4 regions of the Anaerostipes amylophilus genome follow, and region 1 is predicted to be linked to each of the others. Evidence: predicted binding sites of a transcription regulator. Region 1 holds the regulator's gene; each other region holds the start of a gene.
What was found. Region 1 encodes Rex, which represses fermentation and respiration genes when NADH is low (regulators of the CRP and FNR family bind a similar motif). Its sites were predicted from a motif close to ATTGTTAANTANTTAACAAT; they were not measured.
Positions count from the first base shown of each region.

Region 2: OCV53_RS04525 (glycerol dehydrogenase) is a predicted target of Rex. The motif match lies at 2,464-2,483, and genes of this name have one in related genera.
Region 3: OCV53_RS04765 (acetyl-CoA C-acetyltransferase) is a predicted target of Rex. The motif match lies at 3,032-3,051, and genes of this name have one in related genera.
Region 4: OCV53_RS04800 (butyryl-CoA:acetate CoA-transferase) is a predicted target of Rex. The motif match lies at 2,577-2,596, and genes of this name have one in related genera.

Region 1 covers NZ_JAOQJG010000003.1:177,088-182,629, reverse strand. The annotation lists gene alr (alanine racemase) at 59-1,222, opposite strand; gene OCV53_RS05315 (bifunctional ADP-dependent NAD(P)H-hydrate dehydratase/NAD(P)H-hydrate epimerase) at 1,206-2,681, opposite strand; gene acpS (holo-ACP synthase) at 2,678-3,040, opposite strand; gene OCV53_RS05305 (redox-sensing transcriptional repressor Rex) at 3,062-3,718, opposite strand; gene abc-f (ribosomal protection-like ABC-F family protein) at 3,868-5,542, shown strand, end outside.
Region 2 covers NZ_JAOQJG010000003.1:521-6,062, forward strand. The annotation lists gene OCV53_RS04510 (class II fructose-bisphosphate aldolase) at 1-518, shown strand, start outside; gene OCV53_RS04515 (YjbQ family protein) at 533-1,054, shown strand; gene OCV53_RS04520 (triose-phosphate isomerase) at 1,068-1,754, shown strand; gene OCV53_RS04525 (glycerol dehydrogenase) at 2,519-3,607, shown strand; partial or broken gene OCV53_RS12410 (group II intron maturase-specific domain-containing protein) at 4,112-4,480, shown strand; gene OCV53_RS04535 (LytR/AlgR family response regulator transcription factor) at 4,551-5,267, opposite strand; gene OCV53_RS04540 (ATP-binding protein) at 5,301-5,542, opposite strand, start outside.
Region 3 covers NZ_JAOQJG010000003.1:59,315-64,856, forward strand. The annotation lists gene scpB (SMC-Scp complex subunit ScpB) at 1-295, shown strand, start outside; gene ilvB (biosynthetic-type acetolactate synthase large subunit) at 297-2,042, shown strand; gene ilvN (acetolactate synthase small subunit) at 2,054-2,563, shown strand; gene OCV53_RS04765 (acetyl-CoA C-acetyltransferase) at 3,109-4,293, shown strand; gene OCV53_RS04770 (enoyl-CoA hydratase-related protein) at 4,330-5,121, shown strand; gene OCV53_RS04775 (3-hydroxybutyryl-CoA dehydrogenase) at 5,209-5,542, shown strand, end outside.
Region 4 covers NZ_JAOQJG010000003.1:69,089-74,630, forward strand. The annotation lists gene OCV53_RS04795 (nucleoid-associated protein) at 29-1,051, shown strand; gene OCV53_RS04800 (butyryl-CoA:acetate CoA-transferase) at 1,140-2,480, opposite strand; gene OCV53_RS04805 (L,D-transpeptidase family protein) at 2,726-4,111, shown strand; gene mnmM (tRNA 5-(aminomethyl)-2-thiouridylate-methyltransferase MnmM) at 4,221-4,775, shown strand; gene OCV53_RS04815 (D-alanyl-D-alanine carboxypeptidase family protein) at 4,848-5,542, shown strand, end outside.

The sequences.
Region 1 (5,542 bases):
TTTTTAAATATTCTATGAAGAGTATTTACAATTCTTTCAAAAGTATTCAAAAAATTCCCTATTTTTCAAAATATTCAGCTTCTTTGATCTCACCATTGCGAATATAAACACGAGGGACTCGTTTTCCGATTCCGCAGACAAATTCATAATTGAATGATCCTGCAAGATTTGCAACTTCTTCTACAGTTAACATCTTATTGCCATCGTGTCCAACTAATGTTACTTCATCCATCACAGAAATGCCTTCAATATCTGTAACATCAACCATAAACTGATCCATACAGATTCTTCCGATGATCGGAGCATACTGCCCACGGATCAAAACTCTTCCCTTGGATGAAAGTGCTCTTGGATATCCATCTGCATATCCAACTGGAATTGTTGCGATCTTTGTCTTCTTGTCTGTGACATAAGTATGGTTATAGCTGATTCCCTCTCCAGGTCCTACTTCCTTAATGTATACAATATGTGTCTTCAATTCCATCGCTGGTTTTAAATCTAATACATCTTTTGATACTTCTTCGGATGGATATAATCCATAAGTGATGATCCCTGATCGTACCATATCTTTTCTAAAACCAGCCAGATCAATGATCGATGCACTGTTTGATACATGCTTGATCGGAATATAAATATCTTTTTCTTCTAACCATTTAATAAACTGATCGTATTTACGTTCCTGTTCGTACGCAGATGTCTTATCTGCTTCATCTGCACATGCAAAATGAGTAAAGATTCCTTCAATCTTGATATTTGGTAGTTTAGAAATTCTCTCAACAATCTCTACAGATTCCTGTGTTGGTTTAAATCCAATACGATTCATTCCTGTATCAAGTTTAATATGAATCTTTGCAACTTTTCCTAAAGCCTGTGCGATCTTAGATAAAGATTCTGCCATCTCATAACAAAATACTGTTGGCTCGATCTCATACTGGATCAATGAGCTGTACTGATATTCTGATGTATATCCTAAAATCAAAATTGGTTTTTTAATCCCATGATTTCGAAGTGTGATTCCCTCTTCAAGGATCGCAACTGCAAATGCATCAACCCCAATCTTATTTAATTCTTTTGCGATTGGCACTGCTCCATGTCCATATCCGTCAGCCTTAATCACTGGCATTACCTTGACACCTTCTCCAACGACACGTTTTACTTCCTGTATATTATGACAGATTGCATCCAGATCAATGACTGCATGCACTCTATAGTACTGATTCATAGCTTCCTCCTGTAACATCCTTTATGTGAGTGATAATATCTGATGCGATCATGCTGTAAGCACCCAGATCACATCTTGCATGATCTCCTGCAAGGCCGTGAAGATAAACTCCATGAACTGCTGCCTCATGAGCAGCTAATCCGCCTCCTAAAAGGCCTGTGATCATTCCGGCAAGAACATCTCCACTTCCTCCAGTTGCCATTCCATCATTTCCGCTTTGATTAATATACACCAAATCACCTTCTTGTGCAACGATAGTTGCTGCATCTTTTAAAACTGCAATGCAATGATATTTTTTTGCAAGCTCATATGCATTCTGACATAAATCTTCTTTCATTTGCATAATATCACATGCCATCAGTCTTGATGCTTCCATCAGATGTGGAGTCAAGATCAGTCCATATGGATAATTAATTTCCATATCATATCTGCTGATCGTATTTAATCCATCTGCATCAATAACTAATGGTTTTGTTCCTTCCTCAAGAATCATTTCCAACATTTCTTTTGTCTCTTCACTAACTCCGATTCCTGGGCCAAATAAGATACAATCACACCAATTTAGAGATTCTTTTAAATCTTTTCGTTCTCCAAATAAAATTTCTGGAAGTTTTGTCTGTAAAACTGAACGATTCTGTACATCTGAAAGCACTTTTACAAGACCTGCTCCCATCCGCAATGCTGCTTCTGCTGCAAAACATGCTGCTCCTGACATCGTTTTATTTCCAGCAATGATCAAAACTTTTCCATAACTTCCCTTGTTGGAATATGCTTTCCTTTCTGGCATTAAATGATCATCTGCTTCCAATGTGTATCCCGTTGCATATTTTTTAATCGTCTGGTTGTGAAATCCAATGGATACAAGTTTTATATTCCCACAGTATTCACGTCCTGGATATAATAAATGTCCTCTTTTATAACTGCCAAATGTGACCGTTATTGCTGCATGAACAGCACATCCAAGAACTTTTCCGCTGTCTCCACTGATACCAGACGGAATATCGATTGCAATGACAGATTTGCCACATGCATTGATACGCTCAATCATTTCTTTGTAAATACCGCCAACTTCTCTGGAAAGTCCAACTCCAAAAATTCCTTCGATCAAAAGGTCATATTCATGAAAATTTGCATTTTCTAATGGAAAATATCCAAGATTTTTAAGAATCTGAAGCTGTAATTTCAGATCATCTGAAGCTTTTTCCAAATTTCCAACAATCATATAATCTACCAGATAGTCCTGTTCAAGCAAAATTCTTGTACAGGCAAGAGCATCCCCTCCATTATTACCAATTCCTGAAATTACCAGAATTCTCTTGGAATGATCGATCATCTGCACTGCATAGTCTGCAACCGCTTTTGATGCTCTCTCCATCAGCACAAGCCCTGGAATTCCTATTCCATGAATTGTTTCATAATCAACCGTCTGCATTTCCTGATTCTTTAATACATATTTCATACGCATTCTCCTATCGCAAATGCCTGTGCAAATTCCTTTGTATTAGTGATCGATACATGGATCTTTATGATCTTCTTATCCTTCGCAAGCTGTCTTGCACCCCCATATAATTTCACATATGGTGCCCCAAACTTATCTCTTAATACTTCGATCTCATATGGTTCCATACCGAAAAAGCCGGTTCCAAATACTTTGGAAACGGCTTCTTTTACAGCAAAATTGCCAGCTAAAGTCGCAGCATTGTCTTTTGCACACGCTAATTCAGTTGTTGTAAAAATTCTTGTAAGACGACTTCCTCTATGAAGCATCTCTTCTATTCTTCCTATCTCTACAAGATCTGTTCCTATTCCAGCAATCATCTCATCTATCACCTGCTGTGCCTATTGTTCCTGTTCTTGTTCTTCTCTATTGTGAACATTATATGTTAACGTCATCAGACTCTCTGCCAGATGGACATTCTCTACCGTAACATTATCCGGCAGATGAAGATCGATCGGTGCAAAATTCCAGAATCCTTTGATTCCCCATTCTGCCATCTTCTTGGCGATCGCTGGTGCCTGATCTTTCGGTATCGTCAGTGCAGCGATCTTGATGCCGTGTGTCTTAATAAAGTTCTCAAGTTCATCTGTATCAAGAACTTTCACTCCACGAACAGAAATTCCGATCAGTTTTGGATTGACATCAAATAATGCCATAACTTTATATCCATAATCTTCATTAAAAGACTGGTAATTAGCAAGTGCCTGTCCAAGGTTACCTGCTCCTACAATGATCATGTCATTTCTCTTATCCAATCCTAAAATCTTGCCAATCTCTGTATATAAATTATCTACATTATACCCGTATCCCTGCTGTCCAAATCCGCCAAAGTTATTAAGATCCTGACGAATCTGAGATGCTGTTACCATCATCTGTTCACTTAATTCTTTTGAAGATATTCTTGTAATATTCCTTGCCTTTAATGCACCAAGATAACGAAAATATCTTGGAAGGCGCTTGATAACTGCTGAAGAAATATTCTTACCTGAGTTTGCCATTTTATTCCTCCAAAATCTTTATTCTGTTTATAATTATATAAGATTGTCTAATAACTGTCAATCTTTCTATCATGAAATTATTTCATTTTCTCAAAAAATATGGTATTCTGAAAAATAATGTCAATAAAAAATTGGAAAGGGGTATCTTAATGATATTATCATGCCAGAATATCTGCAAAACTTTTGTTGAAAAACCTGTCTTGCAGAATATCTCATTTCACTTAAATGAAAACGACCGGCTGGCAATCATCGGATATAACGGTGCCGGAAAATCGACACTTTTAAAAATACTGATTGGAGAAATTTCCAGTGATGATGGGGAAATTTCTTTAAAAAAGGATGCCAGCATCGGCTATCTTGCCCAACATCAGGATCATACATTTCATCATACGATCTTTGATGAACTTCTCTCCGTTAAGAAGGAAGTCATTGAACTAGATGAACAGATGCGTACATATGAACAAGAAATGAAGCATCTGACCGGTGATGCACTGGAGCAGAAAATGAACCAGTATACAAACGCAACTCATAAATTTGAACAGTTAAATGGATTTGCTTACAAAAGTGAGATCACAGGAATCCTTAAAGGGCTTGGATTTTCCGAAGAAGATTTTTCAAAAGAGATCAATACCTTATCTGGAGGGCAGCGAACTCGTGTTGCTCTTGGTAAACTTCTTCTTAAGAATCCAGACATCCTGCTTCTTGATGAGCCGACAAACCATCTGGATGTCGATTCTATCAGATGGCTTGAAAATTATTTATCTCATTATAAAGGTGCCGTGATCATTGTATCTCATGATCGTTATTTTCTTGACAAAATTGTCAATAAAGTTATGGAGATCGACCAAGGGCATTCCATGCTGTTTGATGGAAATTATACTACATTTATTGAGAAACGCGACCAGATCAAAGCAATCCGTCTAAAAGAGTATAAAAACCAGCAACAAGAGATCAAACACCAAAAGGAAGTTATCAAAAAATTAAAGCAGTTTAATCGTGAGAAATCGATCAAACGAGCAGAAAGCCGCGAGAAAGCTTTAAACAAAATTGAAGTTTTAGAAAAACCAACTGAATATAATGCAGACATGCGTCTTAGCATTGAGCCAGAAGTAGTCAGTGGAAATGACGTTCTTACATTAAAAGATGTTTCAAAATCATTTGGAAGCAAACCTCTATTTGAAGGTCTCAGTGCAGATATCTTTCGTGAAGAACGCGTTGCCCTAATCGGTCCAAACGGAACTGGTAAGACCACCTTATTAAAGATCATTTGCAAAAAGATCAGCAATAACGGAGGAACGATCACTCTTGGTGCAGGTGTTTCTATCGGTTACTACGATCAGGCACAGGATAACTTAGATGATTCTAAAACCATCTTTGATGAAATTTCTGATGCCTATCCTGACCTGAACAATACAAAGATCCGTAATACACTTGCAGCATTTTTATTTTATGGAGAAGATGTATTCCGTCCGATCTCCTCTTTAAGTGGTGGCGAAAAAGGTCGAGTTTCCCTTGCAAAATTAATGCTTTCTCATGCAAACTTTCTGATTCTTGATGAGCCGACGAACCATTTGGATATTCAGTCAAAAGAAATCCTTGAATCAGCAATGAACGCTTACACTGGAACGATTCTGTACGTTTCACATGATCGTTATTTTATCAACAAAACAGCAACAAGAATTCTGGAAATTTCTGACCACGGATTAACTTCATATCCTGGTAATTATCAAGATTATATCGCACAGAAAGAGAAAGAAAAGGCTGCTCTAAATGCTGCTTCTACTTCCGCTGTTTCTGTTGATACGGAAGCAAAACTTGACTGGA
Region 2 (5,542 bases), 180 kb from region 1:
AGATTGTGAAAATCGCACATGCAGTAGGTGCAAGTGTAGAGGCAGAACTTGGACATATTTTTACATCTGAAGTTGTTCATGGAGAGGGTGGCTCCGCAGACAGCAAGGATGATTATGATGATCTTGATGATATTTATACAGATCCAGAAGTTGCAAAGAAATTTGTAGAGTTAACAGGGGTTGACTGTTTAGCTGTTGCATTTGGTACAACACATGGAGTATATTTAACAGAACCAAAACTAGATCTTCCTCGAGTAGCAAGAATCAGAGAGGCTGCTAATGTACCACTAGTTATGCATGGTGGATCCGGAGTATCCGATGAAGATTACGCTGTTGCGATCGAGAACGGAATCTGTAAAGTAAATTACTATACATATATGAATGTTGCCGGAGGAAAAGCCTCCAAAGAATTCTGGAAAGATGATGAAACAAATTTCTATGATTCTATGGCAATCAAAGCAACAGAAGCGATCAAAGAAGATGTAAAACGTGCGATCAAAGTATTCCAGAAATTATAGAAAAGAGGATAAAAATGGCAGTATATAAAGAAACAATTGAGGTAAAATCTCATGGGAAAACCCCAACATATATTGATATTACAAAGGACGTAAGAAGAGTCATTGAAGAAAGCGGGATCAAGAACGGTATCTGTGCCGTGATTTCTCCTCATACAACATGTTCCGTATTCTTCGAAGAATTCTGTCATGACTATAATGAAGATGGAGATGAATTTTTACAGGAAGATTTAAATAATGTTCTTGCAAAGATCATTCCAGACCATGTATCCAAAGATCAGTATGTATATCCAGGAGAAGAACACTACAAAGCAGTAGAAAGCTGGCCAAATGCTGAAGATTATCTTCCAGGAGGAGACAGAACAGCATTATTTAATGGAGATGCACATTTAAAATCAACATTATTAGGTTCCAGTGAAACATTCGAAGTAGATAACGGAAAACTTGGGGTAGGTACAACAGGATATGTATATTTTGCAGATTTTGACCGTACACGTCCACGTACAAGAAAATGTAAGATTGTAGTTCTTGGAGAATAAGGAGGAAAGCATCATGGCAAAAGCCCAGTCACCATTTTTAATTGTCAATCCTAAGTCATATTTATACGGAAAAGAAAGTCTTGAATTAGCAAAAGCAGCTGATCAGGTTGCCAAAGATACAGGACTTCAGATATATTTCACATGTCCATATGCGGATATCCGTATGATCAAAGAAAATACAACTGATATCATCGTATGTGCACAGTCCATGGACCCATTAGTTCCAGGAAGAGGAATGGGACACGTATTACCAGAATCTTTAAAAGAAGCTGGAGCTGAAGCATTATTTTTAAATCATGCAGAGAATCCTAAAACAGTCAGTGATCTGTACGCAACGATCAAACGAGCAAAAGAACTTGACATGATCACAGTTGTATGTGCAGACTCAACCGTAGAAGCCAAAGCAGTTGCCTGCATGGACCCAGACATCGTACTGGCAGAGCCAACAGACTTGATCGGAACAGGCCAGGTGGCAGATGATTCTTACACAATTGAAACAGTCAAAGCGTTAAATGCGATCAATCCAAATGTATTAGTAATGATCGCATCCGGCGTAAGCACAGCTGAAGACTGCTACAATGTAGTAAAATTAGGAGCAGACGGAACAGGTGCAACCTCCGGAATCTTAAACGCACCATCCCCTGCACAGAGAGTCAGAGAAATGGCAGAAGCAATCGTTAAGGCAAAAAATGAAAAATAAAAGTTAACAAATAGTTTGTTCACTTGTTTTCTTAATCCATATGAAAAATAAGAAGGGATCTTGGATTCCTTCTTGTTTTTTGTATAATTCTGATTTGAAAGGTAGTCGTTGACTGTTGTATGAAATAGAAAGAAGATCAGAACAAATATTTATAATATATCGGTGGCAACACGCATATTTTAAGAGCGTTTTTTACAAATCGCCTATCCGCGCCTGTTCCTTTGATAACTCCTTGGCTGCGAGCCAAAATGCCCGCAGCTACAGTCAGACAATCAACCACAGAGCGCTGCGAATTTGTAAAAAATGCACTTAAAATATGCTGATCGTTGCCACCGATATATTATAAATATTTGTTCTGATCTTCTTTCTATCTCATACAACGGAAGACTATTCAAACCACTACGGAGTGTGTATGTTAAACAGTATTGGATGATAATTTTTGTATCCGTTAACGGAAGATCAAAGGAACTTACAATCACCGATTTGACGAGAAGTTTGACATATATTTAAATCTTAATTATATCCAATACCATCCAACATACACACCAACTCAAATTTTCCAATCTTGTAGTTCCCTACACTATAACCTTCAGGTATATGAGCAAAATTTCACCGCTGTGCTTTCGGTTGCTTATTTATTTTTTCCATATACGGAAAGACTTCAGTTGGCCAACACTACAATTAAAATTTTGAGCAATTCCACTAAAATAATGTTATAATAATAACAAACACCAAATCAAATTAACCAAGAAAGGAGCAAAATCATGGCAGCAATCATCGGAAGCCCAACACGTTACATCCAAGGAAAAGGGGAAATGAAAAACCTATGTTCCTATGCAGATAAGTTCGGAAAGAATCTATTCATTTTAACAAGTGCATCCGGAAGAAAACGAGTAGAACCAGCGATCAACGAAGGGAACAAAGACAGTAATCTGACATACGATGTATTTAATGGAGAATGTTGTATGACAGAGATCAACCGTATCATAAAGATCGTAGAAGAAACAGGAAGCGATGTGATCATCGGAATCGGTGGAGGAAAGATTCATGACACATCAAAAGCTGTTGCATACTATACAAAGAAACCAGTCATTATTGTACCAACCATTGCATCCACAGACGCACCATGCAGTGCATTATCTGTGATCTATACAGATGAAGGTGTATTTGAGAAATATTTGTTCTTGCCATCAAGCCCGGATATGGTTATGGTAGATACAGATATCGTTTCAAAAGCACCAGTAAGATTGTTGATTTCAGGTATGGGAGATGCCCTGGCAACTTATTTTGAGGCAAGAGCATGTAAAAGATCCGATGCAAGTAATTGTGTTGGCGGAAGATGTACATTGGCAGCAATGAATCTTGCACAGTTATGTTTTGATACATTAATGGAGAACGGAGTACAGGCAATGACAGCAGCAAGAGAAGGAATCTGTACAAAAGCTGTAGAAAATGTAATTGAAGCAAATACTTACTTATCAGGAATCGGATTTGAAAGTGGAGGATTAGCAGGAGCACATGCGATCCATAATGGATTTACAGCAATCCCAGAAACACATAAGATGTATCATGGAGAGAAAGTAGCATTTGGAACATTGGTTCAGCTGGTACTAGAAGATGCGGGAGAAGATGAGATCATGGAAGTAATTGATTTCTGCAGTGAAGTCGGACTTCCTGTGACATTAAAAGGATTAGGAATCGAAGAAGTGAAACCAGAACAGATTATGGAAGTTGCGAAATTAGCATGCGCACCAGAAGATACAATGGGAAATATGCCATTTGAGGTAACACCTGAAGATCTGTATGCAGCAATTATGGGTGCGGATGCACTTGGAAGATATTATACAGAATAGAAAATTGCCAGTATCTAGTTAATAGACATAGAAAATATGAAAGAACCCCTGAAAGGTTGATCAACCTTTCAGGGGTTCTTAAAAATGTGCGCCTAGCGGCGCACGTTTCGTTTGCGCGCCATGGGCGCGCTCTCGCAGGTGAAAGTCCTGAACATGCCCAGGTAGTGGGAAATGTATAGCTGAACAGCAAGGGTGTCCATCGTGAGGTGGAATCTGAAGGAAGCTGTAGGCAAATCCTTGGTCCGACGGACAGAAATCGCATATGAGGCTAGGCTTCGAGAGATAAGCTGGCGAAAGACAGCAAAGTCTAATAACTACCACATTTGTAGAAGCAGAGTAAATGCGGCGGATTTATGAGGAGAAAGAGCGTGCAACTTAAGCGTGGAGATCTCACAGAGGTTTCATTTGCCTAGTAACAATGAACTGTGAGAAGTCAGCAGAACCCATAGTAGTGAAGAAGTTTCTGTAATGGAAATGGAGCGAAGGGGCGAACAATCAATAAGTTCTTCCCGCAAGCGATGTCAGACAATCAAGCTAAGCCTTGAGAAAATCAAAGTATATGCAAGAGGATGGCTTAACTACTATGGAATTGCAAGTATGAAAAACAACATAGATGACATCAACGGATGGCTCTATCACAGAATACGTATGTGTATATGGAAACAGTGGAAGAAACCGAAGACGAAGGTACGTAATCTTATCAATATGGGAGTACCCGAAGACTTGGCAATGCAAGCGGGTAATACCCGACGGGGACATTGGTTCGCAACGCATACAGTTGCAATAAACATGGCAATGACAAAAGAAAGACTGATAAACAGTGGCTTTTATGATTTAGCCATAGCCTATCAGTCAGTGCACGTCAACTATTGAAAGCGCCGTATACCGAACAGTACGTACGGTGCTGTGAGAGGACGGCGGTTAGTCACCGCCTCCTACTCGATTAAAAAATAGAATTACACAAAAAATCAGTAAATAACATTTGAAACTTTTTCTTTTTATATCGACTGACTGGAATGGTGATATTCAAATTTAATACAGCACAATCTTTTTGTATAGAAGTTACATATGCCATATTAACAATATAACCTGTATGACAGCGATAAAAACGTTTATCAAGTTTAGTTTCGTATGTTTTTAAAGATTCATGTCCTGTGATTTCAGATCTAGATGTTAAATGAAATAAAATATTTCGGTTATAGGTTTCTATGTATACAATTTCAGAAAATTTAATTTTGAAGATATTACCAGAATCTTTCACAACTAAAAAATTATTTTTATTAGATGTTAGTTCTGAAATAGCTCGGTCCAAAACATTTTCTAGTTGAGTATATGAAAGTGGTTTTACAAGATAATCAAAAGCTTTTACTTTATAACCAGACAAAGCATATTCTGGAAAAGCAGTCAAAAAGATTAAAATTACGGATGGATTGATAGCTCGTATTTTTTCAGCAATTTCTATTCCGCTATATGTTTGAAATTTGATATCTAAAAATAAGATATCAATATCATTTTGAGAATCAAGATAAGATAGCAGATCCTCTTCATTTTCAAAGAAGTTAAAATGATGGATAGTTTTACGTTTTTTAAAGTACTGTTCTAAAAGCAATTGAAAATTGTGAATAAAGTCTTTTTCATCATCACAAATACAGATTTTCATAATGTTCCCCTTCCTTATATAATAAATAATATTTTAATTTAAGTTTTGTGGAATTGGTATGGAAATATTTACAACAAATTCTTCAACACTAGAAGAAAAAGAGATATTTCCGTTATATTTGGAAACGATTTTTTTGATCGAAATGGTTCCAAAACCATGCATAGCAGAATCTTTTTTCGTAGTTATGAAGGTTCCGTTTTTATGCTTTAATTTTTTGTTATATGTATTGGATGCATGAATACACAAATGATTTTGTGTCGTATTACAGTGAAAAG
Region 3 (5,542 bases), 120 kb from region 1:
GCAGCCAGTAACGAAACAAGAGATTGAAGCGATCCGAGGTGTGAAATGCGATCATCCGATCAACAAGCTGTTAGAATACCGGCTGATCAAAGAGGCTGGACGGCTGGATGCGATCGGGCGTCCGATCTTGTTTCGTACGACAGAAGAATTTTTGAGATGTTTTGGAGTAAAATCAACAGATGATCTTCCAGTTGTTGGAGAAGAACAGGTGGAAGATTTTAAAATACAGGCTCAGGAAGAAGTGAAATATACACTAGATGAGACTAATCTGGAAGAAGAGATGGAGGAGATATAGTATGGGCAAAATGACAGGAAATGAATTTCTGGTAAAGGCATTACAGGAAGAAGGCGTAGAGAAGATCTTTGGATACCCGGGTGCGTGTGTCATTGATATTTTTGATGAAATCTATAAGCAGGATCAAGTAGAACTGATTCTTCCAAGACATGAGCAGGGGTTGATCCATGCGGCAGATGGATATGCAAGAGCTACAGGAAAAGTTGGTGTCTGTCTGGCAACAAGTGGACCAGGTGCCACAAACCTTGTTACAGGAATAGCAACAGCGAATTATGACAGTGTGCCATTGGTGTGTTTTACAGGACAGGTTGCCACAAATCTGATCGGTAATGATACATTTCAGGAGATCGATATTGTCGGAGTTACAAGAAATATCGCGAAATTTGTTATAGTTGTCCGTAAAAGAGAGGATTTGAATCGCCTGATCAAAGAGGCATTTTATATTGCAAGAACAGGGAAACCGGGACCAGTCTTATTAGATCTTCCAAAAGATGTGATGGCAGAATTAGGAAGTGATGAATATCCAGAGGAAGTCAATATCCGTGGATATAAACCAAACACGAAACCACACCATGGACAGATTCTTCGTGCAATGAATATGATCTATGATGCGAAACGTCCATTATTCTTAATTGGTGGAGGTGCGAAGATCGCAGGGGCACAAGAAGAGATGTGCAAATTAATGGAAACATTAAAGGTTCCAGTTGTTACAACGATCATGGGACGAGGAATCGTACCAACAAATCATGAATTATATTATGGAAATATTGGTATGCATGGAAATTATGCTGCAAATCAGGCAGTAAATGGTTGTGACCTGTTGATTTCCATTGGAACAAGATTTAATGACCGAATTACAGGAAAACTTGGAACATTTGCATCGGATGCCAAGATCATTCATATTGATATTGATACAGCGGCGATCTCTAAGAACGTTACAGTTGATGTGCCATTGGTAGGAGATGCAAAAGAAGCCATCGCATTAATGTTGTCTATTGCAGAAAATGAAGAACCATGTAAAGTAGATGAATGGCTGTCAAGAATGAATGAATGGCATGAACAAAAGCCATTAGTAATGGAAGAAAAAGAAAAATTAGTTCCAAAACAGGTCATTGATGCGATCAATGAGTACTTTGATGAACCAATTGTTACAACAGACGTTGGACAGAATCAGATGTGGACGACACAGTTCTTACAACTATATGGAAGACGACAGATGCTGACATCTGGTGGACTCGGAACGATGGGTTATGGTCTTCCAGCAGCAATTGGTGCAGCAATTGGTAATCCAGGAAGAGAAGTTGTTTGTGTATCTGGAGATGGTGGATTTCAGATGAATTCCCAGGAGATCGCGACAGCTGTGATTCAGGAACTTCCTATTACAATCTGTATTTTAAATAATGGGTATCTTGGAATGGTGAGACAGTGGCAGGATCTCTTCTATGATAAAGCATATGCAGGTACATGTTTAAGAAGAAGAAAGAGTTGTGAACATCATTGTGATGGAGATTTTTCAAAATGTCCGCCATATACACCAGATTTTGTAAAACTTGCTGAAAGTTATGGAGCACAGGGGATCAGAGTCTTTAAGAAAGAAGAAATTATCCCAGCATTTGAGAAAGCAAAAGCGAAAACAGATGGGCCAACGATCATTGAATTTATCATTGAGAATGAAGAACTTGTTATGCCAATGGTGAAACCAAATGGATCTATCACAGATCTGATCATGGAACGTGGAGAAGAATAGGAGGAATGAAAATGGATAATCAGATGGAAAGAAGATGGCTTTCCTTGTTCGTAGAAAACCGTGTTGGTGTTCTTGCAAGAATTTCCGGACTATTCTCTGGAAAAGCCTACAATATACACAGTCTTACAGTTGGAGAAACAGAAGATCCAACAATGTCTCGTATGACGATCTGTATTGATGCAGATGAAAAGACATTTGAACAGGTCAAGAAACAGTTAAATCGAAGCGTGGAAGTTATTAAAGTTATTGACTATACAGATACATCGATCCGAACAAAGGAAATCATGTTTATCAAAGTGAAAAGTCTTACAGAGAAGCAGATGGCAGAGATCTTCCAGATGGCAGAAGTGTTCCGTTTCCTGATCAAGGATATGGGAAAAGACAGCTTATTAATAGAAGCAATTCGTACAGAGACAAAGAATGATTCTATTTTAAAGGTGTTTAAAGAACGTTATACAAATATTGAAGTAGTCAGAGGTGGTCCGGTAGCGATCGATTGTATCAGCATGCAGGATCGTTAATGATCAGAAGACAATAATATAGAAGAGAAAAGAGAGTTTGGCGTTTTAACGCACACACCAAGCTCTCTTTTTTGCGTGTACAGAAATAAGTTTTTAAAAAATATGGGGATTTTTCATAGGAATAAAAAGTTTTTTCTTTCAATGAAAAAATACAGGGATGTGTTAAGTTAGACATGTTGAAAGTGAAGTAAATTTAACAAAAAATCAATTTATAAAGAGTATAAATATATTTATATTGTAAAAATTGTTATTTTTTTCACGAAAAAATCAGGATTATTTCATAGAAAATACAAGAAAGTTATCAATTCGGTGAGAAAGTGTCATAAGTTATGTCGGATTGTGTTAAAAAAAATACAATCCGACAAGGGTATTGTATACATCAAAAAAATACGTATTTATGCGGTTTTTGGCACTTTGCACAATTTATTGAAAATCTTTTTAAAAAATAGCAATTGAAAATGAGAAAAGATTGTGATAGTATTAACATATCGGCGAGAGAGAAGATCGCCAAAGTATAATAATCAAGAATATGGAGGAAAATTGATATGGCAAAGAAAGTAGTTATCGCAGGAGCATGCCGTACAGCGATTGGTAAAATGGGTGGAGTACTCAGCACAGTACCAGCAGTAGACATGGGATCAATCGTAATCAAAGAAGCATTAAAGAGAGCAGGAGTTCCAGCTGATCAGGTAGACCATGTATACATGGGATGCGTTATCCAGGCAGGATTAGGACAGAACGTTGCTCGTCAGGCTTCCTTAAACGCAGGACTTCCAATTGAAACACCAGCAGTTACAGTTAACGTAGTATGTGGATCAGGATTAAACTGTGTAAACATGGCAGCACAGATGATTCAGGCAGGAGATGCTGATATCGTTGTTGCCGGTGGTATGGAAAGCATGTCAATGGCTCCATTTGCATTACCAAAAGCACGTTTCGGATATCGTATGAACAACGGAACACTGGTAGATACAATGGTTAACGATGCATTAACAGATGCATTCAATCACTATCACATGATGATCACAGCTGAAAACGTAGCAGAACAGTGGGGATTAACTCGTGAAGAATTAGATGAGTTTGCAGCAGCTTCTCAGCAGAAAGCAGTCGCAGCTCAGGAATCAGGAAGATTCAAAGATGAGATCGTTCCTGTAGAAGTAAAACAGAGAAAGAAAACAGTTATCGTAGATACAGACGAAGGACCAAGACCTGGAACAACAGCTGAATCTTTAGCAGGATTAAGATGCTGTTCAGGAAAAGAAGGTGGAATGGTTACAGCTGGTAACGCATCAGGAATCAACGATGGTGCAGCAGCAGTCGTAGTAATGAGCGAAGAAAAAGCTAAAGAATTAGGTGTTACACCAATGGCTACATATGTAACAGGAGCTCTTGGTGGTGTAGATCCATCTATCATGGGTGTTGGACCAGTAGCTTCTACAAAGAAAGCTTTAGCAAAAGCAAACTTAACAATTGACGATATGGACTTAATCGAAGCAAACGAAGCTTTCGCAGCACAGTCTGTAGCAGTAGCAAGAGATCTGAAATTCGATATGAGCAAAGTAAACGTAAACGGTGGAGCAATCGCTCTTGGACATCCAGTAGGAGCTTCAGGATGCCGTATCTTCGTTACACTGCTTCATGAAATGCAGAAGAGAGACGCTAAGAAAGGTCTTGCAACACTTTGCATCGGTGGTGGAATGGGTTGCACAACTATCGTTGAAAGAGACTAATTAATTATAGATAATTAGGAAAGGAGAATTCTTAGAATGGAATTCGTTACATATGAGCAGGATGGTTTTGTAGGTGTTGTAACAATCAATCGTCCAAAAGCATTAAACGCATTAAACAGTGAAGTATTAAAAGAGATCGAAGCAACTTTTGATGCAATTGACTTAGATGCAACAAGAGCCGTTGTATTAACAGGTGCTGGAGATAAATCTTTCGTTGCCGGTGCTGACATCGGAGAGATGAGTACATTAACAAAAGCAGAAGGAGAAGCTTTCGGTAAGACAGGAAACGATGTATTCCGCAAGATCGAAACATTCCCTATTCCAGTTATCGCAGCAGTCAATGGATTCGCTTTAGGTGGTGGATGTGAGATTTCCATGAGTTGTGATATCAGAATCTGTTCTGAAAACGCAATCTTTGGACAGCCTGAAGTTGGTCTTGGAATCACACCAGGATTCGGTGGTACACAGAGACTTGCTCGTATCGTCGGAGTTGGAAAAGCCAAAGAAATGATCTATACAGCATTTAACATCAAAGCTGAAGAAGCTTACAGAATCGGACTTGTGAATGCAGTATATCCACAGGAGGAATTATTAGCAGCAGCTAAGAAATTAGCTAACAAGATCGCATCTAATGCACCAATCGCAGTACGTGCATGTAAGAAAGCAATCAACGAAGGCCTTCAGGTAGATATGGATCAGGCAATCGTTGTTGAAGAAAAAGCTTTTGGAAGCTGTTTTGAAACAGAAGACCAGAAAGCAGGAATGGGTAACTTTTTAGAGAAAGATAAATCTAAGAAATTAAAAGTTGTTCCTTTCCAGAACAAATAATAATGAAATTTAATATATTTTCAGTCTGCGGTATTTTCTGCAGACTGGAAAAACACATAATAAAATAATTTTACAGGAGGAATTATAATGAAAGTTGGAGTAATCGGCGCTGGAACAATGGGTAGCGGAATCGCACAGGCATTTGCACAGACAGAAGGATATGAAGTATGCTTATGTGATATTAATGAAGAATTTGCAGCAAACGGAAAAGCTAAAATCGCAAAAGGTTTAGAAAAACGTGTTGCAAGAGGAAAAATGGAACAGGCAACTGTAGATGCTATCTTAGCAAAGATCACAACAGGTGTAAAAGATATCTGTACAGACTGCGATTTAATCGTAGAAGCAGCTATTGAAAACATGGAAATCAAAAAACAGACATTCAAAGAATTACAGGATATCTGTAAAGCAGATGCTATCTTTG
Region 4 (5,542 bases), 110 kb from region 1:
AAGGAATAAAAACAAAAAGGAGATAAAGATGGAACATATACAGAAAGACGATATTATCATCAGAAAAGGAATTTTACATATATTAGATAGTCATACAGGTTACCTTGGGCTATCCAGCCAGCTTCTTGATATGGGACCAGATCTTATGGAATTTGTCAGAGGGCATATTTTTAAGATTATGGAAAGTGATGATGCGAAAAGATGTCAGTTTGATGGCAGTGTTTCACCAATTTTAAGTCTGTTAGAAAGCATGGATGAGACCGATGACGAGAGTTTTATTGAGGCAACGAGAATACTTGGAGAAAATTTATTTGACATCATGTGTGATAGTGTTACAATCCCAGCAGGAGATTTACTTTGTGTTACATTTCAAGTTCAAAGTGTAGTTCATCTGGCATTGCTAAAAATGAATTATAAGGTGACATATGTGCATCAGGAAGAAGAAGATGTACAGGCAAATGATATCGTGAAACAAAGAGTTATGCCGACAGATTCGGCAAAACTTACAGAAGCAGTTATTATTGATCTGTCAGAATATAAAGTGCGATTGGTAGAAAAGAAATATGAGATGTTAAATGGAGATAAGATCAATTATCTGTCAGAACGTTTTTTACAATGTTATGCAGATCTTGCACCAAAAAAGAAATTTCAGATTTTAAATAAAGTCATCAATGATATCAACAATCATTATCCAGAAGATGGTATTGCAAAAAGGCTGGATATGAAAAGCCGTTTAAGAGAAGAATTTTCAGAGAATCAGGCGTTTAAAGTTAATGAGATCGGAGATAAACTTTTTGGAAATCATCAAGGAAAGAAACAGGAATTTGATGAGAAGATTGAACGATACGATATGCAGTATGATACATTTACTGTAGCAAAGGAAAATACAGTAAAGAGACTTGAATATCAGATGCTAGAAACAGATACAGGGATTGAGATTAAGATTCCAATGGAAGAATATAATATGAAAGATAATGTTGAGATCATTGAAGAATCAGGTGGTGGAAGCACGATCATCATTAAGAATATTGAGAGCGTAAAAATTAAATAAAAACAAATCCCGAATCCAACAGAATGAATGGATTCGGGATTTTTAAAATTTGGAAAATTTAAAAAACTATTAAACCTCTTTTGGAAGTTTATTTATTAGATCTTCTCCAGATATGAGCAGTTTCAGCATCTTTGATCAGCTGGTCTCTGAAGTCTGGATGAGCGATGTTAATTAATGCTTCAGCACGTTCCCATGTAGACTTACCTTTTAAGTTAGCCATACCATATTCGGTAACAATATAGTGAGCATTTGCACGAGTATCAGTAACGATAGATCCATTATGTAATGTAGGAAGGATTCTTGAGAATGTCTCACCTTTCTTATTTGTGAAAGTAGAAGACAAGCATACGAAACTCTTACCACCATTAGATAAGTGAGCACCCATAACGAAGTCAAGCTGTCCGCCGGCACCACTGATCTGACGAATTCCTGAAGATTCAGCACTGATCTGTCCATAAAGGTCAATATCTACCGCATTATTGATAGAGATAAAGTTATCAATGGATGAAATAGTAGCAATGCTGTTTGTATAATCAACAGGAGCACTCATGCATGCTGGGTTATCATTTAAATAATCATATAACTTCTTAGTACCTGCTGCGAAAGCATATGTCTGACGATAACGATCGATGTTTTTATTAGCTCCAGTAATCTTACCAGCTTTTGCAATATCAACGAACGCATCAACGTACATTTCTGTATGAACACCTAAGTCCTTTAAGTCAGATTCTGCGATCAGAGATCCAACGGCATTTGGCATACCACCAATACCAAGCTGTAAACAAGCTCCATCAGGAATCTGATCAACGATCAGTTTTGCAACTGCCTGATCAACTTCAGTCGCAGCTCCTCCGCCACCTAATTCATCGATTGCTGGATTATTTCCTTCAACGATCATATCAACTTTGGAAATATGGATTCCTTCTTCAAATCCTCCAAGGCAACGAGGCATATTCTCATTAACCTCAACGATAACGCATTTTGCTTTCTCAAGCATAGCAGCTGTATGAGATGCACTAGGACCAAAGTTGAAATATCCGTGAGCATCCATAGGTGCAACCTGCATCATAACGACATCAGTTTCTGGAAGATAATCACGATAGTAGCTTGGTAATTCAGAGTAACGAATTGGTGCATAGAAAGAGAATCCTTCATTGATCCATTTTCTTTCTAAACCACCCATGTGCCAGGAATTCCATGTGAAATGGTCCGCTGGATTTTCAATCTGAGTGATTGCCAGTGGGCGCATAACGATACCACCATGGATCTGGATATTTTCAAGATCTGGCATACGTTTTGCCAGTGCTTCATCTAAAGCTACTGGAGTTGTTACGCACCATCCATATTCCAGACGGTCTCCAGATTTTACAACCTTAACTGCTTCATCTGCTGTTGTTAATTTTTTTTGATATTCTTGCGTGAATGACATAATAAGTCCTCCTAAAAATAAATTAGATGAAATCTAAGTTTCATTGTTAACACACTAGTTATATTTTATCATTTTGAATGTGTAAGTACAAGAGAAAATGTTAAAAAATTATCAAAGTATCTTAAAAAAACCAAAAAAATTATGAAAATTGATTCTATAAAAATACATAAAAGTATAAAAAAACAGTAGTTATTTTAGAAAGATTGCACTATAATAGGAAGTTGTATTTAGGAGGGATAAAACAAATGGAAAATAAAAAACTAACATGGAAACATTATCTTGGAATTGCAGTTGTTGCGGTACTGGTAATCTATTTTGTGATTGGTTTTTACTTCAGTAAGAAATTCTTCTGGGGAACTAAGATCAATGGAATGAATGTTGCTGGAAAGACAGCAGATGAAGTTGTTGAGATTTTCAATAAGAATGCAAGTGACTATTCTTTAACTATCAAGGAAAGAAAAGGAAAGACAGAAACATTAACAAGTGATCAGGTTAAAACCAAGTTTGAAGGTGCCGATGAGATTAAACAGATTAAAGAAGATCAAGGATCATTTGGATGGATTAAAGGACTATTTGGTACAGAACATTATGACAATGTGACAATGTATTCTTATGATACAAAGTCTTTCAATAAAGCATATAAGAAACTAGATGCATTCAATAGTAAGAAGATGATCAAGACGGCGAATGCAAAACCAGTATATAAAGATGGAAAATTCATCATCCAGAAAGAAGAGGAAGGAACAGAACTTAAGGAAGATATAGCAGCAAAGAAGATTGGACAAGCTGTCAAAGATGGAATTCCTTCAATTTCTCTGGATAAAGAGAACTGCTATAACAATCCAGAATATACATCTAAGAGTGACAAGCTTGTAAGTCTTACAAAAGAGATGAACAAGAAGTTAAAAGGAAGTATTACATATAAATTTGGAAAACAGGTAGTTGTTCTTGATAAGAATACATACAGTAGCTGGTTAAAGACCAAGAAAGATTATTCAGGATATAAAGTAGACAAAAATGCAATGGAAAACTGGCTATTAAAATTTATGTATAAATACAATACACAGTATGGATGGCATAAGTTTAAAACACATGATGGACGTACAAAGAAGATCTATGGTGGACCATATGGATGGCGTATCAGTAAAGACAAAGAAATGGCTTCTGTAAAGAAGATGTTAAAAGAAGGAACAACAGAAACAAGAGAGCCATACTGGAGAGAAAAAGCGAAAGTCTATGATGGTGTTAACGGAGATATCGGAGATACTTATGTAGAAGTAGATATGGGTGCACAGACTGTTTATTATTATAAAAAAGGAAAATTAAAATTTGCGACAGCTTGTGTTACTGGTAAGCTTACAGCAGACCGTAAGACACCAGAATGTGTTGCGTATATTCTTTATAAACAGCCAAGTGCGACATTAAGTGGACAGGGATACAGTTCTGACGTTAAATACTGGATGCCATTCATTGGCAATGTAGGATTCCACTCTGCACCATGGAGAGGATCCTTTGGTGGAAGTGAATATGTTTCTAACGGATCTCATGGATGCGTTAACCTTCCAACATCTTCCGCAGCAACATTATACAAATTAGTAAGCCAGGGTGATCCGGTTGTAACATACTATTAATAAAAATACAGGGGAGTTTGCCAATAAACTTCCCTGCTTTTTTATTGTTGGTGGAGAATCCTTAAAAAACAGGACTCATTAATATAAGCAAATAAAAGGAAATAATGAAATGAGAATTACTATGACAGATTGGATCCATCAGGTATTGGATGGATATATCAAAGAAGGAGACTGCTGCATTGATGCAACGATGGGAAAAGGTGGAGATACTTATTATTTATGCAGTAAAACAGGAATAGATGGAAAAGTATATGCCTTTGATGTGCAGGAGGATGCATTAAGACAAACAAAAGAAAAGTTAGATAAGCATGAAATGAATGCAAAACTGATCCTGGATGGACACGAACATATGAAAAAGTACGTCAAAGAATCAGAAGTATCCTGTATTATGTTTAATCTTGGCTATCTTCCGGGTGGAGATCACCATCTTGCAACGAAGACAAACACAACGATTGAGGCAATACAAGCAGGGTTTGAGCTGCTAAAAACTGGTGGGATCATGAGTATCTGTATTTACAGTGGAGGAGATAGTGGATTTGAGGAACGAGATGGTGTACTTGAATACTTAAGTCAGCTGGATGATCGTAAATATTTTATTGCAAGACAGGACTTCCCGAACAAGAAAAACAATCCGCCAATGCCAGTATTTATCATAAAATTATAATAAAGAAACAATGGATTCCATATACTTGTATTATATTGAATTTTCGATGAATAAAAAGAAAGGTATGAGGATATGAAAACCATTGTTTTTGTTTTTTTATATATGATCATATGCAGTGTACAGATATATTCGATATCAGCAGACGAATTAAATTTAAATGCAAAGGCAGCTGTGATCATGGATGCTGAAAGCGGCAAGATTCTCTATGGAAAATCTAAGGACCAGAAAATGCCAAATGCAAGTACGACAAAGATTTTAACGTGTTTATATATTTTAGAACATTGTGATATTGAAAAGAAGGCTAAAGTTTCCAAAAATGCTGCAATACAGCCGAAAGTAAGATTAGGGGTTAGAGAAGGAGAAAGTTATAAAGTGAAAGATCTACTTTATGGACTGATGCTGGAATCTTATAATGATTGTGCAGTAGTGCTGGCAGAATACGCCGCAGGAAGTGTAGAAAAATTTGAAAAAAGAGTCAATCAGTTGGCAGGAAAACTTGGAGCATCCAATACACATTTTGTAACACCAAATGGACTGGATGGGACAGACAAGAACGGAAGGCATGAAACAACCGCACAGGATTTGGCAAAGATTATGGCATCTTGCATTAAGAATCAGCACTTCCTTGAAATTACACAGGCAAAACAGCATACATTTACGGATGACAGTGGGAAGAGAAGGTTTACCTGTAACAATCATAATGCATTGTTATCTACTATGCAGGGAGCTATATCTGGGAAGACAGGGTATACTTCGAAAGCGGGATA